DNA from 3 places in the Nocardioides hankookensis genome. Region 1 is predicted to be linked to each of the others. Evidence: predicted binding sites of a transcription regulator. Region 1 holds the regulator's gene; each other region holds the start of a gene.
What was found. The regulator LexA, encoded in region 1, represses DNA repair genes until DNA is damaged. The targets are predictions, from matches to a motif close to TCGAACANNTGTTCGA.

Region 2: ACFPYL_RS01340 (HNH endonuclease signature motif containing protein) is a predicted target of LexA. The motif match lies at 4,157-4,172, and genes of this name have one in related genera.
Region 3: ACFPYL_RS12585 (HNH endonuclease signature motif containing protein) is a predicted target of LexA. The motif match lies at 2,055-2,070, and genes of this name have one in related genera.

The regions. Positions count from the first base shown of each region.
Region 1 covers NZ_JBHSRJ010000009.1:840,968-850,612, reverse strand. Annotated here, with positions in the region: gene ACFPYL_RS23750 (alkaline phosphatase family protein) at 1-312, opposite strand, end outside; gene ACFPYL_RS23745 (alkaline phosphatase D family protein) at 309-1,988, opposite strand; gene ACFPYL_RS23740 (phosphatase PAP2 family protein) at 1,998-2,831, opposite strand; gene lexA (transcriptional repressor LexA) at 2,942-3,661, opposite strand; gene ACFPYL_RS23730 (LysM peptidoglycan-binding domain-containing protein) at 3,919-4,269, shown strand; gene ACFPYL_RS23725 (DUF3052 domain-containing protein) at 4,389-4,808, shown strand; gene ACFPYL_RS23720 (hypothetical protein) at 4,805-5,161, opposite strand; gene ACFPYL_RS23715 (ATP-binding protein) at 5,253-6,194, shown strand; gene ACFPYL_RS23710 (SigB/SigF/SigG family RNA polymerase sigma factor) at 6,212-6,970, opposite strand; gene nrdR (transcriptional regulator NrdR) at 7,308-7,790, shown strand; gene ACFPYL_RS23700 (vitamin B12-dependent ribonucleotide reductase) at 7,927-9,645, shown strand, end outside.
Region 2 covers NZ_JBHSRJ010000001.1:281,951-291,595, forward strand. Annotated here, with positions in the region: gene ACFPYL_RS01330 (arylsulfatase) at 1-1,693, shown strand, start outside; gene ACFPYL_RS01335 (formylglycine-generating enzyme family protein) at 1,711-2,616, shown strand; gene ACFPYL_RS01340 (HNH endonuclease signature motif containing protein) at 2,894-4,138, opposite strand; gene ACFPYL_RS01345 (potassium channel family protein) at 4,604-5,119, opposite strand; gene ACFPYL_RS01350 (YhjD/YihY/BrkB family envelope integrity protein) at 5,231-6,139, shown strand; gene ACFPYL_RS01355 (hypothetical protein) at 6,078-7,406, opposite strand; gene ACFPYL_RS01360 (HdeD family acid-resistance protein) at 7,416-8,009, opposite strand; gene ACFPYL_RS01365 (LuxR C-terminal-related transcriptional regulator) at 8,076-9,645, opposite strand, start outside.
Region 3 covers NZ_JBHSRJ010000004.1:1,261,949-1,271,593, reverse strand. Annotated here, with positions in the region: gene ACFPYL_RS12590 (class I SAM-dependent methyltransferase) at 1-683, opposite strand, end outside; gene ACFPYL_RS12585 (HNH endonuclease signature motif containing protein) at 710-1,930, opposite strand; gene ACFPYL_RS12580 (SCO6745 family protein) at 2,260-3,675, opposite strand; gene ACFPYL_RS12575 (YdeI/OmpD-associated family protein) at 3,764-4,141, opposite strand; gene dmpG (4-hydroxy-2-oxovalerate aldolase) at 4,161-5,243, opposite strand; gene ACFPYL_RS12565 (acetaldehyde dehydrogenase (acetylating)) at 5,245-6,144, opposite strand; gene ACFPYL_RS12560 (2-keto-4-pentenoate hydratase) at 6,149-6,961, opposite strand; gene kstD (3-oxosteroid 1-dehydrogenase) at 6,996-8,663, shown strand; gene ACFPYL_RS12550 (MaoC/PaaZ C-terminal domain-containing protein) at 8,716-9,564, shown strand.

The sequences.
Region 1 (9,645 bases):
GGCCCGGTCATAGATCGAGTTGGCCGGCACGCCGGTGCGGTCCGGCCGGAGCCCGGTCATCATCATCACGTGGTTGGGGATCGTCTCCATCACCGGCATCGACGAGGCGCGCGGGAACCGCAGCCCCGCGTCGCGCAGCGCGGCGAGCCTCGGGGTCAGGCCGCTGTCGAGCTCGTCGGGGCGGCAGCCGTCGATGACCAGCACGTAGGCGCGCTTGCGCGGCCGGGCGGCGTACGCCGCGGCACCGGGCAGGCTCGAGAAGACCAGGCCGGCGGCCCCGGCCTTGAGGAAGGTGCGGCGCTCGAGGCTCATAGGGGCGTCGTCACCTGCTCGATGCGGCCCGTGCCGGTCTTGGTGGCGTACGACGTCGACCAGATGATCGGCGTCCTCCGGTCGGCGCGGTCGCCGATGACGTACCAGTCCATCTGCGCGCGGGTCGCGGTGATGTCGAGCACCGAGAACCCGTGGCTGTCGAAGTCGAGGTACTTGACGTGCCGGTTGTTGGCCTTGATCGCCTGCTCGACCACGACGCTCGTCGTGCGTGGCGGCGTACCGGTGATGTCCTTGAGGTTGCTGGAGGTCACCGACGAGCAGACGAACTCGACGCCGGCCGTGTCGCCCACGGGGTACGACGCGGCGTCGTAGGGAAGCTCGCACGCCCAGCCGGAGTGGATGTCGCCGGTGATGAAGAGCGCGTCGGTGACCTGGTGGTCGCGGATGTGCTCGAAGACCTCGCGCCGGTCGTGGGTGTAGCCGTCCCACTGGTCGAGGTTGTAGGCGACGCCGTCGCGGGGGAGCAGGCCGGTCACGTCGTTGACCGGGTCGATCAGGTCGTGCGGCACGGAGCCGAACTCGACCGGGGCGATCATCACCGGGTTGCCCACGATCTTCCACTGGGCGCCGGTGCGCTTGAGCCCGGCCTTGAGCCAGTCCATCTGCTGGCGACCGGTGATGGTGCGGTCGGCGGCGTCGACCTCGGGGCCGGGCACCTCCAGCTGGCCGTCGCGGTAGCTGCGCAGGTCGAGCATGCTCAGCTCTGCGAGCGTGCCGAAGCGGAACCGCCGGAAGAGCCGGTCGCCGTCGCCGAGCCGGGCGGTGCCGTCGAGGCGCACCGGCATCCACTCGTCGTACGCACGGTGCGCACGAGCACGGCGGCGGTGGTAGTCGCCCTCGCCGAGGTCGGGGTTGTGGTTCTCGGCCCCGTCCTTCCACTGGTCGTTGGCGACCTCGTGGTCGTCCCAGGTGATGATCCAGGGGTACTTCGCGTGCAGGTCCTGGAGGTCGGGGTCCTGCTTGTACTGCGCGTGCCGCTGGCGGTAGTCGGGCAGCGAGACCATCTCGTGCGCGGGCACGTGGGAGCGGATGTCGCGGTCGTCGGACCCGTAGCCGTACTGGCCGGGGCCGTACTCGTAGAGGTAGTCGCCGAGGTGGATGACGGCGTGCAGGTCGTCGCGGTCGGCCAGCCCGCGGTAGGCGCTGAACCACCCCGCCTGGAGGTTGGCGCACGAGACGACGCCGAACCGCAGGTGCCGGGGAGTGGCCTCGGGCGCCGGCGCCGTACGGGTGCGGCCGACCCGGCTGGTCTGGCCGGCCAGGTGGAAGCGGTAGTGGTACCAGGTCGCCGGGTCGAGCCCGGTCACGTCGACCTTGACCGTGTGGTCGCGGCTCGGGCCGGTGGCGAACGTCCCGCGGCGTACGACGTGGCGGAAGCGGCGGTCGGTGGCGACCTCCCAGGTGACCTTGACCCGCGGGCCCTTGCCGGATCCGGGGGTGCTGGCCGGGGTCGGGGTGACCCGGGTCCAGATCAGCACGGCGCGGGGGAGCGGGTCGCCCGAGGCGACCCCGTGCCGGAAGCGGCGGTGGCCGGGGCGCGCGGGGGCCGCCTCGGCGTCGGTGGTGCTGACGGCGGCAGCACCGGCGGCACCCACGGTGCCGGACGCGAGCACGGTGCGTCGGCGCAGCGAGAGGCGGTCTGGGGTGATCGGCATGGTCACGACCTACCCAACGACCGGCGGCTCCTCACGTGACGCGGGCGCGAGCGCCGAGAGTTCATCCGACGTTCGTCTGAGTCGTGCCGGCCACAGCGACGGCAGCGGGATCCGGCCGATCGCGCGGGCGGCCGCCCAGCCGACCAGGATGACCAGCCAGCCGACCAGGGCGTCGATCACCCAGTGGTTGCCGGTGCCGACGATGACGATCGCGGTGCCGACGGCGTACGCCCAGCCCAGCACGCGCACCCACTTGCGGGTCGCGTAGACCTGCAGCGCCAGCGCCACCCACAGCGACCAGCCGGCATGCAGGGAGGGGAACGCCGCCAGCTCGTTGGTCAGCCCGCCGAGCCCGCGCGGTGCCGAGGCGTCGCCGCCCCACCAGCCGTCGGCCGCGTGCAGGCTGAGCACGTCGACGTACCCGCTGATGAAGCGCGGCGGCGCCGTCGGCATCATCAGGTACGCCGCCAGGCCGAGCAGCGTGCCGATCACCAGCGCACGCCGGGCCGGCCCGTAGCGGTCGGCGCCCAGGCGCCAGAGCCAGATCAGCACGGCCGCGGTGACGACGTAGTGCAGCGACGCGTACCAGTAGCTGCCGATGAGGCCGACCACGCGGTGGTCGGTGAAGAGCTGGTTGAGCGGGACCTCCCAGCTGATCCCGAGGAGGTCCTCGATGTGCAGCAGGTCGTTGGCCCGGTCGAGAGCCGGCTGCATGCTGGTGTTGGCCAGCAGTCGGGCCAGGCTGTAGAAGACCCAGAGCGCGAGGATCAGCAGCAGCTCCAGAAGGGCGCGGGCCCAGCCGGGGACCGTCCGTTCGCGTGCAAGCGCAGGTGCCGTCGTCACAGCACCAGCGTCTTCCATCGGCCCTCCCGTGCCATCAGGGATCCTCCCCTGTTACCAACGTCAGGGTCGGATCAGGGGATTCCCAGGGGAAGCCAGAAATTCACGAGCGATCAAACCCTGCGCAGCACCGCCGTCACCTTTCCCAAGATGGTGGCGTGGGTGCCGTCGATGGGATCGTAGTTCGGGTTGTGCGGCAGGAGCCACACCTTTCCGTCCTTGCGCTGCAGGGTCTTGACCGTGGCCTCGCCGTCGAGGAGCGCCGCGACGATCTCGCCGTTCTCGGCGGTCTGCTCCTTGCGGATGACCACGTAGTCGCCGTCGCAGATGGCCGCCTCGACCATCGAGTCGCCGGAGACCTCGAGCAGGAACAGCTCGCCCTCGCCGACCAGCTGCCGCGGCAGCGGGAAGACCTCGTCGTACGTCTCCTCGGCCAGGATGGGCCCGCCGGCGGCGATCCGGCCGACCAGGGGGACGTACGACGCGGCCGGGACGGTGTCGCCGATCCCGGTCTCGTCGGTGGTCGACTCGTCGGCGCTGCCGAGCGAGCGCCGGGCCGCCATCACCTCGGGGAGGAACACCTCGAGGGCGCGCGGCCGGTTGGGGTCGCGCTTGAGGTAGCCCTTCTCCTCGAGCACCTTCAGCTGGTGGGCGACGCTCGAGGAGCTGGTGAGCCCCACCGCTTCGCCGATCTCGCGCATGCTGGGCGGGTAGCCCCGCTTCTCGATCGAGTCCTTGATCGTCTGCAGGACGCGCTGCTGGCGCGGGGTGAGCCCGGTGGCATCGGCCGGCCCGTCGGGCAGCTCGCGCACCGTATCCATCTTCTTGGCCATGGGCCCACGCTAGCCATCCCGGCCGCCGGGTTCAAACATTTGTTCGAACGGGCGTGTCGGGCTCCGCCGCCTCGGAACGGCTCGAACAAATGTTCGCCCGGGGCCTTGCGTCGTTCGAACAGGTGCTCTAACGTCGTACACACGTTCGATCGAACACCTGATCGAGACGGCGGTCCAGACAGCTGCGGAGCGACTGTCGGTGGCTCCCTCTAGAACTGGTGTCATCGAGAAGGCCACTTCCCCCAGGAGCCAAGCACATGAGCACCATGACGATCGACCAGATGTTCCACTCGAAGCCCGCCGCCCGGCCGCGCAGCACTGTCCGGCTGACCCGCCGCGGCCGCGTCGTGGTCGTGCTCCTCGGTCTGCTGGTGGCCCTCGCCGTCGGCATCGTCGTCGCCTCCGGCTCCGTGGCCACCGACCACGCCGGCACACCCGAGCCCACCGCGGTGGTGCTCGTCGGCACCGGCGACACCCTGTGGGACATCGCCTCCGCGGCCGCCGACGACGGCGACGTCGACGCGATGATCGACCGCATCCAGAAGCTCAACGCGCTCGACTCCGGCATGCTCATCGCCGGCCAGCGCCTGCTGATCCCGGTCGACTGACTCGGACGACCACACAGATCTCGTCGAGCGATTCGACCCCGCTCGACGGACCGGGGAAGACGAGGGGCGGAGCCGACAGGCTCCGCCCCTCGCGGCATTTCGACCCCTACGCTTCCGGCATGGCCGGCTACTCGGGCACCCCGCTGGTGCGCAAGCTGGGGATCAAGGACGAGCACCTCGTCCTGCTCGACCGTGCACCGGAGGGCTTCGAGCTCGGCGAGACCGCGGCGCGCGTCGTAGGCCGGCTGCCAGCCTCCGGCCTCGACGTCACCCTCACCTTCCAGACCCGGCTGGCCGATCTCGAGGCCCGGTTGCCAGCGGTGTTCGAGCGGACCGTGACCGCCGGGATGGTGTGGACCTGCTGGCCGAAGAAGGCGGCCCGACGCCAGCTCGGCATCGCGAGCGACCTCGACGACAACGCCGTGCGCGAGCTCGGGCTGCGCCTCGGGTGGGTCGACGTGAAGGTCGCGGCGATCGACGACACCTGGTCGGGCCTGAAGTTCGTGCGCCGCCTCGCGGACCGTGAGCGCCCGGACTAGCGCGCCGCGCGCCGCCCGCCGATCGGCCGGGGTCCATCCGGCTCGTCGGGAGCCTCGGTCGATGTCGGGGGCTTGGTGATGCCGAGACGGCGCAGCAGCCGGGCGACGAGCATCAGACCGAAGAAGAGGCATGCGACCGCGCCGATCGAGGCGATCGCCAGGAAGATCCACGCCTGGGAGTCGCCGCCGCGTGCCGTGGAGCCGAAGTCGACGGCGGCGTACACGAGGTAGCCCCACGCCACCACCGACAACGTGATGCCGAGCGCCAGCGCGAGCAGGGCCGGGCGGGACGTGGTCTTCTTGCGCGGTCCGCGGCGCGACCCCGCCCGCTTGCCCCCGGTCGCACCCGTCACTGACCCCGCCTCACGGGGCCATTGTGGCCGATCGACCCTGACCGGTCGCGACGCCCCACGGTACCCGGAGGCTTGATCTACGCTGTCGAGCGTGGGGGACTACCGCGAGGGTTCGGTTCCCGTCGGTCTTGCCAGCGCGGCCGACGTCGATGCGGTCGCGCGGTCGCTCGTGCGCGAGCTGCTCGCCCTGCCCGACGTACGCGCGGTCGGGGTCGCCCTGGTCGAGGGCGGCGGTCGCCGGCTCCGCTTCCTGCCGGCCTCCCCGGCCGGGGCTCGTGCCGACTGGTGCCACATCGACGCCTACGACGACGTCCCGCTGACCGGGGTGGTGCGCTCCGGCACGGCGGTCTTCGGCGACCTCGACTCCTTCGCCGGTCGGTACGCCGGTCTCGTCGCCGCCCAGGTCGATGCCGGCACGCAGGCGCTGGCGGCGTACCCGCTGCCGGGCGTGACGACGCCGCTCGGTGGCCTGCTCGTCTACTACGACCGCCGGCAGGACTTCGGCGGCGAGCAGCGCGAGGTGCTGACCACGCTCGCGCGGCAGGCCGGCGACGCCGTACGACGGGTGCGGGCGCGCGGCGTCGCGACCCCGGTGGCCACGGGTCGGGCCGAGGTCGACGCCTCGGTGCGATCGGCCTCGCTCGCGCTCGAGAGCGATCCCCGGGCCGCCAGTGCCGCCCGGAGGTTCCTGCGGGCCACGCTCGCGGGGTGGGGGGTCGAGGACGACCCGGTCGACACCGCGGAGCTCTGCCTCTCGGAGATCGTCACCAACGCCGTCATCCACGCCGACGCCACCAGCGAGCTCACGATCAGCCTCGACGACGGCATGCTGACGGTGTCCGTGCGCGACCACGGCGGAGCCGGCTCGGCCGCCGAGCCGGTCGAGGACGACGACCCGATGCGGGTCTTCGGCCGCGGCCTGGTGCTGGTGGACGCGCTCGCCGACAGCTGGGGCTCCGAGCGCGACGACGTGGGGACGACCTCGTGGTTCGTGCTCGACCTGCCCGACGGGGCCCGGTCGGCCGCGTCCTAGCTGTGCCCGGCGTGGCGTCAGGCGGCGTGCGCGACGGTCAGCTCCTCGCGCATCCGGGCCATCAGCCGGGTCAGCAGGCGGGACACCTGCATCTGGGTCACGCCGATCTCGCGGCCGATCTCCGACTGGGTGCGGCCCTGGAAGAAGCGCAGCTCCACGATCGTGCGCTCCCGCGGGGTGAGCCGGGCCAGCAGCGGGGCCAGCACGGCGCGGGCCTCGGCGACGTCGAAGCCGTGGTCGTCGCCGCCGAGCCGCTGGGTCAGCGTCTCCTCGTCGGCGCCCACGGGCGCGTCGAGCGAGGCCGGGGCGAAGCAGCCGCTCGCCCCGAGCGCCTCGACCACCGCCTCGACCTCGATGCCGAGGTGCCGGGCGATCTCCGAGGGCCGCGGCGCGCGGCCGTGCTCCTGGAAGAGCTCGCTCTCGCAGCCGATGATCTTGCTCTGCGTCTCCTGGATCGACCGCGGCGGGCGCACCATCCAGCCCAGGTCGCGGAAGTGGCGGCGCACCTCGCCGCGGATGGTCGGGATCGCGAAGCTGAGGAAGTCGTGCCCGCGCTCGGGGTCGAAACCACGGACCGCCTTGACCAGCCCGACGTACGCGACCTGCTGGAGGTCGTCGGTCGGGATGCCACGACCTCGGAAGCGGCGGGTGGCGTCGACCGCCATCCGCATGTTCAGCCGGACCAGCTCGTCATCGAGGCGGGACCGTTCGGTGGTGTCCGCGTCGCGCCGTGCGGCGAAGAGGCGGGCGGTCGTCTCAGACCGGGTTTCGTCCATGCCTGTCATCTGCCGTCGGTGGTGCACCGACAAACCACCCGCGCGGGTGAGTCGGAGGTGCCGACGCGGCCCGCGACACGCCCCCCGAGGAGGCGATTTTCGGAGCCGGGACGGGCCCTGACCTGCGGCTTTACCGAACGGCGCCGGAGCCGCCGAGGAACTTCTCCGCGCTACTTGCGCGGTCTCCCGAGCGGGCGTACGGTTACCACTACATCTAGTACTTACACCGGTGTAGTTATCCACATCTAGTTCACAGAAGGTCGTGGAAGACCCACAGGTGTGCGCTCGTTGTACACAGCGGGACCCCGTTTATCCACAGGCCAGAGAGGAGCCCCCGGTGCACTGTCCGTACTGCCGCAACACCGACACCCGGGTGCTTGACTCACGCGTGGCCGACGACGGCGGCTCGATCCGCCGCCGGCGTACCTGCTCGGCCTGCGAGCGCCGCTTCACGACCGTGGAGCTGATGCAGCTGACCGTGCTCAAGCGCTCCGGCGCGAGCGAGCCGTTCACCCGCGACAAGGCGGTCTCGGGCGTCCGGAAGGCATGCAAGGGCCGTCCGGTGACCGAGGACCAGCTGGCCTGCCTGGGCCAGGCGGTCGAGGACGCGCTCCGGCTCGCCGGGGCCGCCGAGATCCCGGCCCACGAGGTCGGCCTCGCGATCCTCGGCCCGCTGCGCGAGCTCGACGAGGTCGCCTACCTGCGCTTCGCGAGCGTCTACCGGGCCTTCGAGTCCGCGGACGACTTCGAGGACGAGATCGCGATGCTGCGCGCCGAGCGCACCGCGGTCGACACCCCTCAGCCCGTTCCGACGGGCTGACCCCAGACGGCCCGGCGTGCGCAGTGGGGAAGCTACGCGCGCCGGGCCCACCAACGTCGGCACCGAGGTCCGTCCGGACTGTCGGTGCCAGCAGCAATGATCGAACCAACACCTCGACAGACGGGACACAAGAGGGATGACCGAGACGGTGAGCGGCAAGACCGCCAAGGCGGGCGCCGGGCTGAAGCTGGAGCGCATCTTCAGCACGGAGGGTGTGCACCCGTACGACGAGCTGACGTGGGAGCGTCGCGACGTCGTGCAGACCAACTGGAAGACCGGCGTCACGGTCTTCGAGCAGCGCGGGGTCGAGTACCCCGACTTCTGGTCGGTCAACGCCTCGACCATCGTCACGACCAAGTACTTCCGCGGTGCCGTCGGCACCGACGCCCGGGAGTGGAGCCTCAAGCAGCTCATCGACCGCATCGTGAAGACGTACACGAAGGCCGGTGTCGACCACGGCTACTTCGCGTCTGCCGCCGACGCCGAGGTCTTCGAGCACGAGCTCACCTGGCTGCTCGTGCACCAGTACTTCTCGTTCAACAGCCCCGTCTGGTTCAACGTCGGCACCCCGTCGCCGCAGCAGGTCTCGGCCTGCTTCATCCTCTCCGTCGACGACTCCATGGACTCGATCCTGAACTGGTACAAGGAAGAGGGCTTCATCTTCAAGGGCGGCTCCGGCGCCGGCCTCAACCTCTCCCGCATCCGCTCCTCCAAGGAGCTGCTCTCCTCCGGCGGCACCGCGTCGGGCCCCGTCTCCTTCATGCGCGGCGCCGACGCGTCCGCCGGCACCATCAAGTCGGGTGGCGCCACGCGCCGCGCGGCCAAGATGGTCGTCCTCGACGTCGACCACCCCGACATCGAGGAGTTCGTGATGACGAAGGCCCGGGAGGAGGACAAGATCCGGGCCCTGCGCGACGCCGGCTTCGACATGGACCTCGGCGGCGCCGACATCACCTCGGTGCAGTACCAGAACGCCAACAACTCGGTCCGCGTCAACGACGCGTTCATGCGTGCCGTCGAGGACGGCACCGAGTTCGGGCTGCGCTCGCGCGGCACCGGTGAGGTCATCGAGACCGTCGACGCCCGCGACCTGTTCCGCAAGATCAGCCAGGCCGCCTGGGAGTGCGCCGACCCGGGCCTGCAGTACGACGACACGATCAACGACTGGCACACCAACCCGGAGACGGGCCGGATCACCGCGTCCAACCCGTGCTCGGAGTACATGTCGCTCGACAACTCCTCGTGCAACCTGGCGTCGCTCAACCTCCTGAAGTTCCTCAAGGACGACGACACCTTCGACGCCGAGCTGTTCGCCAAGGCGGTCGAGTTCATCATCACCGCGATGGACATCTCGATCTGCTTCGCCGACTTCCCGACCGAGGCGATCGGCCAGACCACGGTCGACTACCGCCAGCTCGGCATCGGCTACGCCAACCTGGGAGCCCTGCTGATGGCGATGGGCCTCGGCTACGACTCCGACGGTGGCCGCGCGATGGCTGCCACCATCACGTCGCTGATGACGGGCACGTCGTACAAGCGCTCGGCGGAGCTCGCCGGGATCGTCGGCCCCTACAACGGCTACGCCCGCAACGCGGAGGCCCACAAGCGGGTCATGCGCAAGCACCAGGCCGCCAACGACACGGTCCGCACGCTCGGCATCGCCGACCGCCAGGTCCACCAGCTCGCCACCCAGGCGTGGGCGGACGTGCAGGAGATCGGTGCCGCCAACGGCTTCCGCAACGCGCAGGCCTCGGTGCTGGCGCCGACCGGCACCATCGGCTTCATGATGGACTGCGACACGACCGGCATCGAGCCGGACTTCTCGCTGGTCAAGTTCAAGAAGCTGGTCGGCGGC
Region 2 (9,645 bases), on a different contig from region 1:
CGACAGCAAGACGTCGGCGCCCAAGAAGCCGTGGTACCTGTGGTTCTGCCCGGGCGCCAACCACGCCCCGCACCACGCGCCGGAGGAGTACATCGCCAAGTACGCCGGCCAGTTCGACGACGGCTACGAGGCCTACCGCGAGTGGGTGCTCCCGCGGATGGTCGAGAAGGGCATCCTCCCCGAGGGCACCGCGCTGACCGACATCAACCCGCTGCCCGGCGAGGCGGCCCAGCCGCTCGACCACGTGCGGCCCTGGGACTCCCTCAGCGACGACGAGAAGCGGCTCTTCGCCCGGATGGCGGAGACGTACGCCGGCTTCTCGGAGTACACCGACGCGCAGGTGGGCCGGATCATCGACTACCTCGAGGAGACCGGTCAGCTCGACAACACGATCGTCATGTACTGCGCCGACAACGGCGCGTCGGGCGAGGGCACACCCAACGGGTCGGTCAACGAGAACAAGTTCTTCAACGCCTGGCCCGACGAGATGGACGAGAACCTCGCGCTGCTCGACGAGCTCGGCTCGCCCGCGACGTACAACCACTACCCGACCGGGTGGGCGACGGCGTTCTCCACGCCGTTCAAGATGTTCAAGCGCTACACCTACCAGGGCGGCGTCGCCGATCCGCTGGTGATCTCCTGGCCGAAGGGCATCGAGGCCCGCGGGGAGGTGCGCACGCAGTACCACCATGCGGTCGACGTCGTGCCCACGATCCTCGAGTGCGTCGGCATCGAGATGCCCGACCAGGTGCTCGGCTACGCGCAGACCGAGCTGCCCGGGGTCTCGATGAAGTACTCCTTCGATGCCGATGGTCCGACGCAGAAGGTGATCCAGTACTACGAGATGTTCGGCACCCGGGCGCTGTGGCACGACGGCTGGCACGTCGTCGCGCAGCGTGCGCCGCAGCAGGGCGCGACGGCCGCCGACTTCGTGAACGAGACCTGGGAGCTCTACCACTCCGAGGAGGACCGGGCCGAGGCGCACGACCTCGCCGACCAGCACCCCGAGAAGGTCAAGGAGCTGGTCAACCTCTGGTACGTCGAGGCCGGCAAGTACGACGTGCTGCCCCTCGACAACCGCTCGCTCGAGGACCTGGTCAAGGAGATGCCCGTCGCCGACATCCCCGAGGGCGGGATCTACCGCTACTACCCGGACACGTCCCCGCTGCCGGAGTTCAACGCGGCCGAGATCCGGGGGCGCTCCTTCAAGATCCTCGCGGACGTCGAGCTGACCGAGGACTCCGAGGGTGTGCTGATCGCCAACGGCGCTCGGTTCGGCGGGCACACCCTCTTCGTCAAGGACCGGAAGCTCTGGTACGTCAACAACTTCCTGGGCATCCCGCCCGAGCAGCAGCTGGTGTCGCCGGACGTGCTGCCGACCGGAGCGCACGTCCTCGGGGTGGAGTTCTCGAAGGAGAGCCACGGGGACCGGGGCCAGGCGATCGGGACCGCCACGCTCTACGTCGACGACCTGGCCGTCGCCAAGGGCGACTGGAAGACCCAGCCGGGGCACTTCGCCCTCTGCGGTGAGGGCCTGACGGTCGGGCGCGACTCCTCCGACCCGGTCACGAAGGAGTACGCCGCGCCGTACGCCTTCACCGGTGGGCGGATCAAGGTCGTCGAGATCAACATCGGCGACGACGTGTACGTCGACCGCGAGCGCGACTTCCACGCCGCGATGTCCCGGGACTGACCCTGTAGAAAGGAGTCGTGACAGACGGCATGGTGCTCGTCCCGGGCGGGACGACCACGATCGGCAACGACCACTTCTACCCCGAGGAGCGCCCGCTCCGCGAGGTCACGGTCGGCGACGTGTGGTTCGACGAGCACCCGGTCACCAACGCGGAGTTCGCGCGCTTCGTCGAGGACACCGCACACGTGACCGTGGCCGAGATCCCGCCGGATCCCGCCGACTTCCCGGGAGCCGACCCGGCCCTGCTGGTGCCCGGCTCCCAGGTCTTCACGCTGACTGACGGTCCGGTGCACCTCGGCGACTGGACCCAGTGGTGGCGCTGGCAGCCCGACGCCTCGTGGCGCGCGCCCCAAGGACCGGGCAGCTCGTGGGAGGAGATCCCCGACCACCCCGTCGTGCACGTCGGGTGGGAGGACGCCACGGCGTACGCCCGCTGGGCCGGCAAGGACCTCGCCACCGAGATGGAGTGGGAGCACGCCGCGCGCGGCGGACTGGCCGGCCGCGACTTCGCGTGGGGCGACGAGCTGTCGCCGGGCGGTGCCGTGCTCGCGAACACGTTCCGCGGTCCCTTCCCGTGGCGCAGCGAGGACCCCTACGGCTTCGACCACACGTCGCCCGTCGGCACCTACCCCGCCAACGGCTTCGGCCTGCACGACATGATCGGCAACGTCTGGGAGTGGACCACCACCCGCTGGACCGACAACCACGCCCGCGCCGGCGAGGTGGTCTCGTCGGCGGCGACGGCCAGCCCGTGCTGCGGCGGCAGCGTCCGCCTCGTCGAGACGGACCGGTTCGTCACGAAGGGCGGGTCACACCTGTGCTCCCCGGACTACTGCCAGCGCTACCGTCCGGCCGCCCGGCAGGGGCACGGCGTCCGGGACACGACGTCCCACGTCGGCTTCCGGTGCGTACGACGAGCGTGAGAGTCAGCGCCGCGGTCCGTCGTGGGTATCGGTGGTTGAGGTGTGAGGGCCGCTACTAGGCCCGAGCCTCGAAACCACCACCGGGCAGATCAGCTCAGCGCCGCGGTTCGTCGTAGTCACCGCTGGTGACGCGAGGGACGGGATACGTGGTCACCGTGGCCTGTGGTTGTGGGGGCGATTTCCAGTGGCTTGTCGGCCTGCGGGTGGTCTCGGGTCGACCGTCGTGGCCCGGGTAGGCATGGGAGTGGCCCCACCGACGGTGCCGGTGGGGTGGGGGTCAGCGGGTTCGTCGTCGTCGGTGGTCGTCGACGTCGACGGGGTGGGTGCGGCCCTTCGGGGTGGTCCAGAGGAAGCCGGTGCGGCTGGTGCGCCGGTAGGTCCAGCCGCCGAAGGTCTTGACGCGGTGGTGGTAGCGGCACAACGGCGCCAGGTTCGAGCTGGTGGTCTTCCCACCCCTGGCGTAGGGCTGGATGTGGTCGAGGTCGCAGTCCCGGGCGTCTTTGTTGCAGTGCGGGAACACGCAGGTCGGCGTGGTGAGGATCGCTTGTTCTCGCTGTCGGGCGGTCGGCGCGTAGGCGTCGGTGCTGATCTCTTCGGACAGGTCCAGCACGGGCCGGACCGACACCTTCGTGCCGTTGGTGGCGCACCATTCGTGGAGCTGCTCGATGGTGGCGTAGGGCAGGTGGGCGCCTTCGACCGTCACGATGCCGTGGGCTTCGTCGGGTTGGTGGTGGGCGTAGATCACCACCTCCCGCGGGACCGCTGCGTCGCCGCCGAGCTGGCCGGCGGCCATGGCGCGGCGGATGTCGAGGTCGAGCTCGGGGTGGTCGGTGAGGAGGGCGTGGGCGCCGGCCTTGATCTGTGCCTCCAACGCGAGGGCGTCGGTGTAGTCCAGGAGCCCGCTGATGGGGACGAGTCCGTCGTTGAGGTGGGTGACGGTGAGACCGATGTCGAGGTGCTGGGACTGGGACCTGTCCAGGCGGATGCCTTCGGCGTGCTCGGGGTCTGCTTCGGCGGCGGCGGTCTCCACGGCGTTCTCGACCTTGACCCAGGAGCACGACTCGAGGACGGGTGCGAGGTCCCGGTCGACCGACGCGGCGGCGATGGGGTCGAGGCGGCGGGTGCGGTCGGTGACCCGACGGACCTTCCACACCGCGACCTCCCCGGCCATCGCACGCGCCCAGATCTGGGGGAGCCGGTACTTGGCTTCCAACGCTGCACCGAGGTACGCGCGACCTTGGTGAGCGGTCATCCCGACCGCGGCGGCGAACTCGGCGACCGCGAACTCCGACATGCCCGGTGCGCCTTCGCCGGCGAGGTTGATCGGTTGGTCGCCGAACATCACCAGCTCACCCAGCTCGTCGACCGGGCTGTCTTCGACCGGTGCCGGGTGCGCTTCGGCCCACCGGGCGGCGAGCTCGAACTTCTTCGCGGCGGCGAGTCGTTCGGCGAGGTCGGCCTCGGCCGCGCACGCCAGCAGGCCCCGCAGCTGCGGGTCCTGGGTCCGGGTGCGTCGAGACATGCTCGATCCTACCACGATTCGAACACATGTGCGAGCCAAGATTGTCGTCAATTCTGCCAACTTCCGCGGACCCGCAGCCCGGGATGCGGCCCAACCACGAGCCCGCGGGATCCGCAGCGCAGGGGGACCGTCTGCGGGGTGGTGGTTTCGAGGCTCGCTGCGCTCGCACCTCAACCACCGTGTGTCGCGAAGCGGCCGCAACCATGAGCCCGCCGTACCCGTGTAGGAAGCCTGTCGGCGGCCGACCCGAGCAGGCCAGCAGCGCAGGGAGATCGGCTGCGGGTGGTGGTTTCGAGGCTCGCTGCGCTCGCACCTCAACCACCGTGTGCCGGGAGGCGGCCGCAATCACGAGCCGGTCGTACCCGTGTAGGAAGCCTGTCGGCGCGCGACCACGGACCGACCCGCGGGCTGTGGTGGTTTCGAGGCTCGCTGCGCTCGCACCTCAACCACCGTGTGCGAGAACCCTCAGGCCTCGCGCCGCTCCCGGCGGGCCTCGGCGCGACGTGCGGCGTTCTCGCGCACCCGGCTGTTGAGCGTGCTCGCGGCGGTGGCGATGACCACGACGTTGAACACCATCTGCAGCAGGACGAGGACGCGGGCGACCTGGCCGGAGGCGTTGATGTCGCCGTACCCGACCGTGAGCAGCGTCGTCATCGTGAAGTAGAGGGAGTCGATGCGGGTGGACATCCCGACGAACTGGGAGCCGTCCTCGAGGTGCAGGCGGTAGAAGGCGAGCGCGAAGACGAGCACGCCGGCGACCATCGAGAGCAGCAACCCGTCGATGCGGCGACTGGGGTCGTCGACCTGGAGGAGGACCTGCCAGATCACCAGGGCGCCGACCAGACCGATGCAGACGATGCTGACGAAGCCGCGCTCGACGAGTCCGCGGTCGGTGTGGAACCCGACCGGGATGACGAAGTAGAGGACCAGGGCGACAACGACCAGCAGGACGTCCCTGACCATGCGGTGCCAACCGCGCATCATCGCCTCCTCGATTCACCCTCGTCGGGTGAGCGGGGCGGCGCCGCCGCCACCCATGCTGGGTGCCATCCTGCCGGAACCGGCGGCGATGACACGGGAGGTGAGCCAGCGGTGGATGTCGCCGCCCTGCGCGAGCGGGTGACCACGACGTACCACGCGCGTCGCGACCAGGCGATGGAGCTCCTCGACCGGGTGCCCATCCTGGGTCGCCTCGTCAACGACTTCATCAAGATCGAGTTCATCGACCGGTGCATGCTGATCGCGGCCCAGGGCCTGCTCGCGCTGATCCCGATGCTGGTCGTGCTGACGGCGTTCTTCCCGCACGCGACCTCTGACGTCGTCCGGGTCTTCTCGCAGGCGACGGGGGTCGGCTCGAACGGCACCCAGCTGCTCGAGGGCGAGGTGACGACAGGTCAGGTGCGTACGCAGACCGGCATCTTCGGCTTCCTCATCACGATCTTCTCCGCGACCAGCTTCGCGCGGGCCATCCAGCGGATGTACGAGCGGATCTGGGACCAGCCGCACGTCGGCGGGGTGTCGGGGGCGCAGCGCTGCCTGCTCTGGCTGCTCGGCTGGATGCTCACGCTGCAGATCATCGGCGCGCTCCGCCGGATCGGGGACGGCGTCGGCGGCATCCTCGGGGACGGTGTCGGCATCGTCGTCCAGGCGCTCCTGCTGTCGGTGATCTGGTGGGCGACCAGCTGGGTGCTGCTCTTCGGGCGGGTGGCCTGGAGTCAGCTCGCGCTCGGCGCGTTGCTCACCGGGGTCATCGGCGTCGTCTACAACCGCGGCGCATCGGTTCTGATGCCGCCGTACGTGAAGGCGAACGCCGACCAGTTCGGCACGCTCGGGGTGATCCTGGCGGTGTCGACGTGGTTGATCGGCTTCGCCGCGATCATGGTCGGCTCGGCCCTCGTCGGCCGGGTCGTGACGGAGGACCCGACGGTGCGCGGCGTCGTCAGGAGGGTGTGGCGTCGGGAGCCGGAGGACGGGACAGCAGCTCCACCACCAGCAGGATGACCGCCGCGGCGACGATCAGCCAGATCGCGAAGACGCCGGTCGGGTGGTCGCGCATCACGTAGAGCAGCAACGCCAGCCCGAGCACGGCGACGCGGATCGTGGTCTTGTAGGTGTAGAGCGCGATGCCGAAGCGGCCGGTGTCGATCCCGACCCGGTCGCCGCCCTGCCGGACGGCGCCGATCGCGCGCGACGTGCCCCGGCGCAGCGCGACCGGCGCGCCCACCGGCCCGGTGACCCAGCCGATGAACGCGACGGCGAGCGCCACGACCATCACCGCGCGCAGGTTGAGCCGGATGAAGGACACCAGCTGGTCGTAGATGGCGGCGGCGGCCTCGGTGGGCAGCTGGTCGGTCGGTACGGCGTTGAGGTAGATCTCGCGCGACAGGTTGAGCCCGGCACCGAGCAGCAGCATCGAGAAGGCGAGCGCGAGCGCGCCGGCGACGAGGGTCTTGCGTCGAGACCGGCCGACGGCGATCGCACCCACGAGGCAGAGCAGCGCCAGGATCGGCAGCCAGGTGTTGATCGCGTCGAGCAGTCGGAAGGCCGTCTGTGCCTTGGTGATGTCGTCGGACTGGAAGATCGTGAACTGCGCGTCGACCTGGGGCAGCCGCTCGACGAGCGTGAAGCCGCGGTCGACGAGTCGCTGCTTGACGGTGTCGATGAGCGTCGCGAGGTTGATGGACACGGCGTTGTTGCTGATGTCGACGGTGTCGGTGTCCTTGCCGGTCAGCACCGCGACCATCTGGGTGTGGGCCTGGCGGTTGGCTTCCTCCCACGCGGTCTGGAACTGGTCGGACTCGACCAGGGTGGTGACCTGGTCCTCGACGAAGCCGTTGATGGCGTCGGCGAGCGGTCCCGAGAGCGCCTGCAGGCTGGTGGCCGCCAGCGGCGGCAGCCCACGGTCGGCGAGCGCATCGACCGCTTCCTTCGTCACCGACTCCACCTGGAGGCGGGTGGTGATCTCGGTGGTGATCCGGTCGATGACGGCCGCCTGGACGGCCGGGTCGCTCGCGAGCGGTCCGACGATCTCGACGTACCGGTCGGTGTCCGAGACCGTGTCGTGGGCCCAGCGGGCGACGACCGAGAGCGGCGCGAGCACGGCCATCAGCACGATCAGCACGGTCGCGACCACCGGCCGCCACCACCCGGTACGCCTGGGTGCGTCGGCCGGGATCTCGACCGTCGGGGGTGGCGCGTTCACCTCGGCCCGGAGGCGCTCGACCTCGGCCCGCAGCTCGTCGACCTCGGACGGCTTCTCGTCGGCCATGTCGGTTCCTCAGCTCGCCGGTCGGAGGGAGCGCAGCCGGAACGCCGCCGTCAGCGCCAGGGCGCCGGTCACGATCAGCGAGATGCCGACGAAGACGACCAGCAGCTTCAGGGAGAGGTCGGTGTAGACGAGCAGGAAGCCGCCGGCCAGCACCAGGACGACCCCGGTGAAGACCTCCCAGCCGCGGCCCGACGGCGGTGGGGCGACGAGGGCGCCCAAGATGTCGATGACGCCGGCGATCACCCAGAAGACGCCGATGATCATGCCGAGCACCAGGACGCTCTGGAGCGGGTCGCGCAGGATGAGGAGGCCGACGATCAGGGCCAGCCCGCCGCTGAGGCCGATCAGCGCCCGGACCCCGCCGTCCGCGCGGCTGACGGACAGCGCGGCGCTGATCCGGAAGATGCCGGCGATGATCAGCTGGATCGCGAGCAGCACGGTGAAGACCGTGACGGACGCGTGCGGCCAGACGACGAGCGCGATGCCGAAGCCGAGCGTGAGGATGCCGTAGGCCAGCACGAGGCCCCAGTGGTCGACGAAGCTGAACTCGTTCGTCGCCGCGTGACGAGACCTGGTGGCGGATGGGTCGACAGCGTCGGTCATGGTGCCCACCATCCCGCGACGCGCGCCGGCTGCCGTCACCCAAATCGGGTGGTCCGGCTCCGCAGCTCAGAGCAGCCGCATGGTGCGCGCGGCGGCCAGCGCCGCGCTGCGCCGGTTGACCGCGAGCTTCGCGTAGAGGCTCGAGACGTGGGTCTTGACGGTGTTCTCGGAGACGAAGAGGTTCGCCGCGATGTCGGCGTACGTCGAGCCACGGGCGAGCTCGTAGAGCACGTCGCGCTCGCGCGGGCTCAGGGTCGGCCGGATCGCTCCCGGGGCGAGGTCCTCGCGCTCGCGCGGCCGCGGCGTCGAGGGGCCGAAGTACGACGCGATGCCGGACAGGCCCGAGATGTTCGTGTCGACGTCGAGCAGCCACGGGTCCCGGCTGGTGTCACCGAGGCGCTCCAGCAGGTCGGACACCGGGGTGCCGTGCCGGCTCCACCCGAGGAACGGCACGGCGTTCTTGCGGACCTTGGTCGCCAGCACCGCCTCGCCGAGCAGCGCCAACGCCTGGTCGCCCTCGCCGAGGGAGTCGGCCAGCTGGGCGTGGGTCACCAGGGCGAGCGCGCGCACGGCCGGCTGCGCGGTGGCCGGGCCGCGCGCCGCCTGGCCGAGCAGGCGTACGGCGGTCCGGCGGTCGCCGCCGAGGTCGGCACGCAACCCGGCGACCAGGGCAGACTCCGCCGTGGCACCGATCTCGGCGAGCTGGTCGGCGAGCTGGCCGAGCAGGCCGCCGTCGCCGGAGAGGCTGGCGAGGAAGGCTCGCTCCAGCAGGAGCGCGACGGCGAGGTGGGCCGGCAGCGGCGGCGTCTCGAGCGGCACCTCGAGGGCCAGCTCGGCCGCCGACACCGAGCCGTGCGCGAGCTGCAGGCGCGAGCGGCGGGTGCGGACCCAGAAGCGGGTCGTCAGGTCGGCGGCGTGGCTGCTCAGCGGGTCGTCCTGCAGCGCGCGCACGCCGCGCTCGAGCGGCAGCCCGCTCAGCTCGGCGAGCTGACGCGCCAGCCTGGCGCGACCGACGGAGTACGGCGCGTCGATCTCGCGCTCCGCGATCAGCGCCAACGTCTGGTCGGCGACCTCGGCCGCCGCGCTCTCGCGACCGCGCATGTACTCGGTGAACGCGAGGTGGGAAAGGGCGACGACGGTGAGCACGGGCAGGTCGTGGGTGCGGCTGAGCCGGACGGCGGCGGCGAGGTTCTCCTCCGCGGTGTCCAGGTCACCGGTCCAGTTCTGGGTGACGGCCAGCTCGCACAGCAGGATCGGTACGGCGACCGCCGCGGCCTCGGTCAGCTCGGGGTCGGTGACGACCCGCTGGGCGTGGGCGACCGCCCGGCCGATCGGCTCCAGGCCGAGCCGCGACCGCATCACCCGGGCGCACGCCTGCTGCACCACGGCCAGCGCGGTGTCGGGCTGCGGCTCGTGCAGGATGCGCTCGAGCCACTGCAGCGCGCCGGGCGCGTCCCCGGCGAACCACCGCTCGAGGGCCACCGCGAACCACGAACCGGGGGTCACCTCGATGGTGGACGGATGGGCCGCGGCGAACTCGCGCACCGGGCGGCCGTGCCCGCGCAGCAGCAGGCTGGGGCCCTCGTCGGCGATGAGGGACGCCGCCGCGGCATGCTCCCCGATCGCCTCGAGCCGG
Region 3 (9,645 bases), on a different contig from region 1:
AACAGGAAGCACAGGAACGACCGGCCCGGTGCCAGACCCGGTGGCAGCACCGCATCGGGAGTGTCGGGCGCCGGCGGCGGCTCGCTGATCGTGACGACGCGGAACCCTGCTGCGCCGAAGGCGTCGGTCATGGCGTGGAGCGGCCGGTGCCAGTACGTCAGCCACGTCTCGCGCCCGTCGAAGACGTGGTCCTCGGAGTACCTGGTGACGGCGAAGTAGTCGGCCTCGGGGTAGACGATCGCGTAGGCGCTCGGGTGGTTGACCGACACGAGGAGGCGACCACCGGGCCTCAGCACCCGACGCAGCTCGGCCAGCGCGCTCGACCAGTCCTCCAGGTAGTGGAGCACGAGCGAGGCGACGACGTCGTCGAACTCCGCATCAGCGAACGGCAGCGGTTCGGCGAGGTCGGCGACGTGGAGGTCGGCGTCTGCGCCGAGCCGTTCGCGGGCCAGCTCGATCATCGCCGCACTGGCGTCGAACCCGGTCACGACGGCGCCGCCGGCGCGCAGCGCTGCGCTCAACGGTCCCGAACCGCACCCCGCGTCGAGGATCCGTCGTCCTGACACGTCGCCGGCGAGGTCGAGCATCGCCGGGCGCTCGTAGTACGCGTTGAAGAGGTTGGACTCGTTCGCCGCCGAGTAGGCGCTGGCGAAGTCGTCGTAGTCGGTGTCCCGAGAGGTCATGCCCCGTTCCTACCAGCGCCCGAGCGTTAGGGCCGTCGGTGGAACCGCGCGCCGCCGGCCGACCACTCCACGTCATAGCGGGCATCGTGCGCGCGGTGGTGGTGGAACGAGCACAGCAGCACGCCGTCCGCGAGGTCGGTGCGACCTCCGCGTGACCAGGGACTCCCGGCGTGGTGGGCCTCGCACCACGCGGCCGGGATGTCACAGCCCTCGGCGACGCAGGACGGGTGTCGGACGGCGAGCGCCTTACGCTGCGCTGGGACGAAGAAGCGGCGCTTGCGGCCGACGTCGAGGACCTGGCTCGATCCGGCCAGCACCACCGGAACGATCCCGGCGCCGCACGCCAGGCGTCGGGCCTCGGAGGCGGAGATCGGCTCGTCGCCGACGTACGCGACACCGGTCGCGCCGCGGAGCGTCTCGAGGTCGACGGTGACGAGCACCGTGGTCGCATCGCCCCCGTGCAGCGGCAGCCGGTCCGGGTCGACGGACTCCAGGAACGTCCCGAAGGCGGCGCCGAGCCGCTGGTCGTGAGGACGGCGGTCGTCGACAGCCGTCCGCCGCGGGGACGCGAACGCGTCGAGGTAGGTCAGCAGCCGGTCGCAGACCGAGTCGGCGACCCGGGCGCGGATGTCGGTGGTGCCGTCTCCGTTGCGCCGGGTGTGCAGGAAGGTCCGCCGCGCAGCCCGCTCGGCCTCCCGGTCGAGCAGGCGCTCCTCGAGCCGTTCCCCCACCTCCGGAGCGACGACGTCGAGCACCCGGCGACCCAGGATCCGCAGCTGGCGCGGCCCGAAGGTCGACGCCTCGCCCACCAGCCGCGCCTCGGCTGCCCGCCGCACCTCGGAGCTGACCTCCTCGGGCAGCGACTCGGTCGCGCCGACCACCACCGTCGCTTGGTCGACGTTGATCTCGCCCCGGCGCAGCGCCGCCGCCGTCGCGTCACGGTCGCCCAGTGAACGAGCCAGCCGGAGCCGGCGACGACACTCGGCGGGGTCACGACGGCCGTGGTGCGCAAGCCACGCGGCAGCGTCGCGTGCGCCGTCCTCGTCAGCGACGTCACCGGCGGCCGCGAGCACCCGCATCCGCAGCTCCTCGAGCCGGTCGATCGTCTCGCTCAGCCCGAGCAGTGCCTGCCGCTTCTCCTCGGTGGTCATGAAGGTCGGCTCCACCTCCGACACCGCTGCCACCGCGGCGTCGACGGCCGCCATCGCGGCCAGCACCGGATGAACCTGGAGCTCGGACTGGGACATGGGCACACCTGACTCGACGGACGCCCGGGGACTGCCACCACACGGGACTTCACTCAACGTCGATGCCAGCGCCGCACGAACGGAGCGACGGCCGAAGCCGAAGGACTACTGCACCTGCAACTATTAGAACACATCTTCGATGCGGTAGCAACCCCCTGGCCCACTACGTTGGATCCCGTGACCGCAACAGACCCCGCGCTCGCCACTGTTCGAGCAGCGATCGACGCACTCGACAGCGCCGACGGCCTGCGCGCGGAGCGTTCACCGTGGAACCACGGCATCCTGGCCGAAGGATGTGCCTGACGCACGGATCTGCCGATGAGCGGTGGTTACCTGACGCGCGTTCGCAACCACGGCACGGCGTAGGTGAGGAGGTCGTGCAACACGTCGTCGCGCACCTCGGACGACTGGACGCCGCGAACGATTCGCCACCACTTGTCTTCGCCATCAGGAGCGAGGAGGCCGATGCGCACCTGGTCCGCCCACGCGCCGTAGTGGAAGGACGGGCTCGGGCTCTTCCCGAGATGCGGCTTCGCTGTGTGCTGCTCTTCCCACATCTCTCGCTGAATCACCGAGAGGTTCACCGTGAAGCGCACCTCTTGAGCGTCGCTGTACGTGGACTTCTGAAACCCCAGCTGCGCCCAGACAACGTCAGAAGGGAATTCGAACCGACCACCAGAACCGCGCATCCCTTCGGCACGGAGCGTGGGGCCGAACGCTGTCTTCATCCACTCGGCGTAGACCTCCTGTGGGGAAGGCTCGCTCCGGTCGCTTGCGTGCTTCTTGGGCCGGGTCCTCCAGCCCAGAAAGCGGTCAAACCCCTCGCGCTCCTTGGGCGTCATCCCGTCGACCACGGGCAGGAGTGTCGCACAGGAAACGTCCTCAAATGCCGCGACCAGCACGCTCCAAGCTACTGCGAGCCCGTCTCCCGCAGCCGGCCGGGCGATCGGCTCCAGGCACGCGACCAGCTCATCGAGCTCGGCCGCGGTCAGCCCGTCGTACGGCGCCTCGGCGAGCACATCGGTGAGTGCCTCGACGCGGTCCTTCGTCGCCCGGCCGGCCTCGGTGAGGCGACCGGCAGCGTCGACCAGCCCGCGGTCGCGCAGGCCGGCCATCAGGGTGGCGAGCCGGGCGGCGGGGAGGTGGTGGATGCGGCCGAACGACTCGGCCGGGTAGATCTCCATGTCGAGCGCGGCGAGCACGTGCGCCTCCAGACCGCCGACCTGCTCGGACACGAGCGCCACGATGTGGCCGTCGCCGCGGTGCTCGCGCAGCATGTTGGCCGCGTGCCAGAGCCGGCACACCGGCTCCTCGGGCACGGGCAGCGAGCGGAGACCGGCGTACATGACCCGGCCGTGGACCGGCGCGCTGACGGCGGCCTGCGCGAGCAGCTCGGCGGCGCGCGCGAGGCCGGGCGTCTCGACGAGCCCACCGAGGATCCGCCGCAGTGCGGCCACGCACCCCTGCTGACGGGCCGCGTGTGCGGCCTCGGGCGTGGTCGTGCCCCAGACCTTCGGGAGGTGCCGGGCCACCTCGCCCTCGCCGAAGTTGTAGAAGGCCGCGTCGACCACCTCGGCCGGGACCCGGCCGAGCGGCGCGGAGCGCCCGGCGAAGTAGCCGTCCCAGTAGTTCGTGAAGCCGAGCGCCGCCATCGCCTCGTTGGGCTCGTCGGAGAAGAAGTTGACCAGCGCGATCGGCTCGGTGAGGTCGAACATCTGGCGGGCGACGGGTGCTGCGTGCGTCATCTGGTCATCTCCTCGGTCGTACGGCGCCGGCAGGCAGCCTCTCACCAGTGCTACGAACGGCGAGACGCCGGCACGACACGACCCACGCTCACGTCCACGGGTTCTCCCACCGTCCGTCGGCCTGCGCCGCCTCGACCTCGGCGAGACCGCCGGGACGCATCCGTCCCTCGGCGATGAGCCGCTCGACCTTGGAGATGTTGAGGCGTGACCACTTCGAGCGCGGCCGCCGGCGCGTGTAGCGCTGGAGGTACGTCGCACCGTCACCGGCACGTCGTACGGCCGAGACCCACCCGAAGCAGAGCCCGGCGTCGACGAGCTCGTCGGAGGTCAGCGACGCCGGCTCGACGCCCGAGCGGCTCAGCCGCAGCCAGACCGCACGCTTGTCGGCGCCGGCGGACTCGAAGAACGCCTCGACCTCCGCCACCGACGGGCGGTCCAGCACCGGCTCGTCGTCGATCAGCTCCACGACAGCACGGTAGGTCGGATCAGGAGTTCGCGGCGGCCTTGTCCTGCTCGGCCTTGAGCATCAGTGCGATGTCGATGAGCTGGTCCTCCTGGCCGCCGATCAGCTTGCGGCGACCGGCCTCGAGCAGGATCTTCGCCCCCGAGACGCCGTAGCGGTCGGCCGCGTTGCCCGCGTGCTTAAGGAACGACGAGTAGACCCCGGCGTAGCCCATCATCAGCGTCATCCGGTCGAGCTGGCACTCCTCGGGCATCGCCGGCTTGATGACGTCCTCGGACGCGTCGACGATCGTCAGGAAGTCGATGCCGGTCTTCCAGCCGAGCTTGTCGCACACCCCGACGAACGCCTCCAGGGGCGTGTTGCCGGCCCCCGCGCCGAAGCGGCGCACCGAGCCGTCGATCTGGGTCGCGCCCGCGCGGGCCGCGATCACGGTGTTGGAGACGCCGAGGCCGAGGTTCTCGTGGCCGTGGAAGCCGACCGTCGCCTCGTGGCCGATCTCGGCGACGACGGCGGCGACCCGGTCGGCCGTCTGCTCCATCACGAGCGCGCCGGCGGAGTCCACGACGTACACGCACTGGTTGCCGGCATCGACCATGATCCGCGCCTGCTTGGCGAGCACCTCGGGCGGCTGGGTGTGGCTCATCATCAGGAACCCGACGGTCTCCAGGCCCAGCTCGCGGGCCAGCCCGAAGTGCTGGATCGAGGTGTCTGCCTCGGTGCAGTGCGTCGCGATCCGGCAGATCTGGCCGCCGTTGTCCTGCGCCGCCCGGATGTCGTCCTTGGTGCCGACACCGGGGAGCATCAGGAACGCGATCTTCGCGCGCTTCGCGGTCTCGGCCGCGATCCTGATCAGCTCCTGCTCCGGCGTCCTCGAGAACCCGTAGTTGAACGACGAGCCGCCCAGCCCGTCGCCGTGGGTGACCTCGATGACGGGTACGCCGGAGGCGTCCAGCGCCTCGACGATGTCGTGCACCTCCTGCGCGGTGAACTGGTGCCGCTTGTGGTGCGAGCCGTCGCGCAGGCAGGTGTCCGTCAGGCGCAGGTCCAGCCCACTCTCGGGATCGGTGTCGGACCAGGTCCGGTTCAGGGTGTTGATGTCGGTCATCTCAGGCCTCCGCGAGGATCGAACGGGCGATGTTCTGGCCGACCTGCGTGGCGGCGGCGGTCATGATGTCGAGGTTGCCGGCGTACGGCGGCAGGAAGTCGCCCGCGCCCTCGACCTCCACGAAGACGGAGACCTTGGTCTGGCCCTGGGTCGCGGCCGACGGCTCGTCGATCTGCGGCTCCTGGAGCAGCCGGTAGCCCGGCACGTACTCCTGCACCGCCTTCTCCATCGCGAAGATGCTCGCGACGATCGCGTCACGGTCGGCGTCCGGCGCGACCGCGCAGTAGATCGTGTCGCGCATGATCATCGGCGGCTCGGCCGGGTTGAGGATGATGATCGCCTTGCCCCGCTCCGCTCCCCCGATCGTCTCCACGCCCGACGACGTGGTCCGGGTGAACTCGTCGATGTTGGCCCGCGTCCCGGGCCCGGCCGACATCGAGGACACCGAGGCGACGATCTCGGCGTACGACACCGCAGCCGCGCGAGACACCGCAGCGACCATCGGGATCGTCGCCTGGCCCCCGCAGGTGATCATGTTGACGTTCATCGCGGCGACGTGCTCCTCGCCGTTGACCGGCGGGATCACCGCCGGCCCGACCGCGGCCGGCGTCAGGTCGATCGCCCGGATCCCGGCCTCCTCGTAGCGCGGCGCGTACTCGCGGTGCACGTACGCCGAGGTCGCCTCGAAGATCAGGTCGGGCAGCTCGTCCTGCTTCAGCAGCCAGTCGACACCCTCGTGCGTCGACTCGAGCCCCTGCGCCGCGGCCAGCTTCAGGCCCTCCGAGGACGGGTCGACGCCGATCATCCAACGCGGTTCGATCACGTCAGAACGCAGCAGCTTGTACATCAGGTCGGTGCCGATGTTGCCCGGCCCCACGATGGCAGCGGTCAGTTTGGGCATGTCCCTACTCCTTGAAGGTGACGCTCAGCGGCGCGAAGCCGCTGATGGTCGCGACGACCCGGTCCCCCGGGGCGAACGGCACGAACGGGCCCAGGGCCCCGGACAGGATCAGGTGGCCGGCGCGCAGCGGGTCGCCGAAGCGGTGCGCCTGCACGGCGAGCCAGCGCAGCGCCTCGAGCGGGTCGCCCAGGCAGGCCGCACCGGTGCCGGACGAGCGCTCCTCGCCGTTGATGGTGAGCGACATCGTCACGTCGCGCGGCTCGAGGTCGTCGAGGCTGCAGCCGTCCGTGCCGACGACGAAGAGCCCGCTCGAGGCGTTGTCGGCGACCGTGTCGGTGAAGCCGATCGCCCAGTCGGCGATCCGCGAGTCCACGATCTCCAGCGCCGGCAGCGCGACCTCGACGGCGTCGCGCACGAGGTCGATCGTGATCTCGGCGCCGTCGGCGGGGTCGATGTCCTTCGCGAGCACGAAGGCGACCTCGCCCTCGACGCGCGGCTGGAGCAGCGTCGCCATCGAGACCGAGTCGGCCCCGGCAACCGCACCGACGCTCACGTCCATGTCGTCGAGCAGGTAGCCGAAGTCGGGCTGGTCGACGCCCAGCTGGTTCTGCACGGCCTCCGAGGTGGCACCGATCTTGCGGCCCACCACCCGCGCGCCGCCCGCGATCCGGGCCTGCACCAGCCCCTGCTGCACGGCGTACGCCGCGGCGAGGTCGTCGGTCCCGATGAGGTCGCGCACCGGCGCGCACGGGACGCGGGTGGCCTGCGCCTCGGAGAGGCGCGTCACAGCAGCCGAGATCTGGTCCTGGGAGGTCACGTGACGATAGTAGAACCTGTTACAGTTTCTGGCCATGGAGACCCCCCTGCCCACCGAGGTGGACGTCGTGGTCGTGGGCGCCGGTGGCGCCGGGATGACCGCTGCCCTGGCCGCGAAGGCGCGCGGTCTCGACACCGTGCTGATCGAGAAGAGCGCCTACTTCGGCGGCTCGACGGCGCGCAGCGGCGGCGGGGTCTGGATCCCCAACAACTACGCGCTGAAGGCGGCCGGCCAGGGCGACGACCCGGAGCTCTCGAAGCTCTACCTCGACTCGATCGTCGGCGACGTCGTGCCGAAGACGCGCCGCGACACCTACCTGGCCCGCGGCCCCGAGGTCATGGAGTTCATCAAGGAGCAGACCCCGGTCCGCTTCACCTGGGTGCCGCAGTACTCCGACTACCACCCCGAGGCGCCCGGCGGCCGGTCCGCGGGCCGCTCGGCCGAGCCGATCCCGATGGACGCGCGCTTCCTCGGCGACGAGCTGGCCCGGCTGCACCCGGCGTACACGAAGGCACCGGCCAACCTGATCGTCACCCAGGCCGACTACCGCAAGATCAGCCTCGGCCTGCGCACGATCCGGGGCCCGCTGACGATGGCCAAGGTGCTGCTGAAGCGGATCGTCAGCCTGATGCTCGGCCGCAAGATGTACGCGATGGGCAACGCGATCGCGATCGGGCTGCGCAAGGGCCTGGTCGACGCGGGCGTGCCGGTCGCCTACGAGACCGAGCTGAGCGACCTCGTCATCGAGGACGGCCGGGTGGTCGGCGTCCGCGTGCTGCGCGACGGCGCCGAATCGGTCATCCGCGCCCGCCGCGGCGTGATCCTCGGCAGCGGCGGCTTCGAGAAGAACCTCGAGATGCGCGAGAAGTACCAGCCGCAGCCGACCTCCGTCGACTGGACGACCGGCTCGCAGTTCAACACCGGCGGCGGCGTCCTCGCGGGCATCGCGGCCGGCGCGGAGACCGACCTGATGGACGACTCGTGGTGGGGCCCGACCATCCCGCTGCCGTCCGGCCCGTGGTTCTGCCTCGCCGAGCGCAACCTGCCCGGCTCGATCATCGTCAACCAGGCCGGCGAGCGGTTCATGAACGAGGCGCTGCCGTACGTCGAGGCCGTGCACGAGATCTACCGGGGCGAGGCGACCGGCGTCGGCCACGTGCCGGCGTGGATGGTCATCGACCAGCGCTACCGCAACCGCTACCTCTTCGCGGGACTCTCGCCGCGCCAGCCGTTCCCCGGGCGCTGGTACAAGAACGGCACCGTCAAGAAGGCCGACTCGCTGGCCGCGCTCGCCGCGGAGATCGAGGTGCCGGCCGAGGCGCTCACGGCCACGGTCGAGCGGTTCAACGGCTTCGCGAAGGCCGGCGTCGACGAGGACTTCCACCGCGGAGAGTCGGCGTACGACAAGTACTACTCCGACCCGACCGTGAAGCCGAACCCGTCGCTGCACACCATCGACCAGGGCCCCTTCTACGCCGTGAAGATCGTGCCCGGCGACCTCGGCACCAAGGGCGGGCTCGTCACCGACGAGAGGGCGCGGGTGCTGCGGCCCGACGGCTCCCCCATCCCCGGTCTCTACGCCGCCGGCAACGTCTCGTCGGCCGTCATGGGGCACACGTACGCCGGACCCGGCGCGACGATCGGTCCCGCCCTGACCTTCGGCTACCTCGCCGCCGAAGACATCGCCACCACCGGTGGTTGAGGAGGCGCGCCAGCGCCGTCTCGAAACCCCCGCAGCCGACAGGAGACCCTGAGTGCCCATCGACCCCGACGTCGCGATCGGCGCCGAGCTCGGCTCGCTCGACTTCACCTGGTCCGAGAGCGACGTGCTGCTCTACCACCTCGCGCTGGGTGCGAGCGACCTGTCGTACACCCTGGAGTCCGCCGGCCTGCAGGTGCTGCCGTCGTTCGGCGTCGTCGCTCCGACGTTCCACGCCTCCGACCCGCCGCCGCTCGACCTGCCGGGGTGCGACATCAACCTCGCGCAGGTCGTGCACGGCTCGCAGTCGATCGACCTCGCCGGTCCGGTCCCGACCTCGGGCTCGGCGACCGTGACGACCCGGATCAGCGAGATCTGGGACAAGGGCAAGGCCGCGGTGATCTGGCAGGAGGGCATCGCCACCGCACCGTCGGGCGAACGGCTGTGGACCACCCGTTCGTCGATCTTCGTCAAGGGCGAGGGCGGCTGGGGCGGCGACCGCGGGTCGTCCGCCCCTGTCGAGCTCCCGGAGCGCGCACCGGACACCGACACGACGTACGACGTGACCCCGACACAGGCGCTGCTCTACCGCCTGTGCGGTGACCGCAACCCGCTGCACGCCGACCCGGAGTTCGCGCGGGCCGCCGGTTTCCCGGCCCCGATCCTGCACGGGCTGTGCTCCTACGGCATCGTGCTGCGCACGCTCACCGACCAGCTCCTCGACGGCGACGCGTCGCGGGTCGCGGGCTTCGCGGTGAAGTTCGCCGGCGTGGTCTTCCCCGGCGAGACGATCCGGGTGCGCGGCTGGGTCGAGGGCGGCCGCATCGTCGGCGCCGCGACGGTCGCGGGCGGCGAGCGCGACGGCGCGGCCGTGCTGGGCGACGTGGTGCTCACGACCGTCTGAGCAGCGTCCGTGCGGGTGGATCGGTCCAGCGCGTGCGGTTGAGCGGATCTGCACGTCGGGACGCCTCCGGTGTGGAATCCT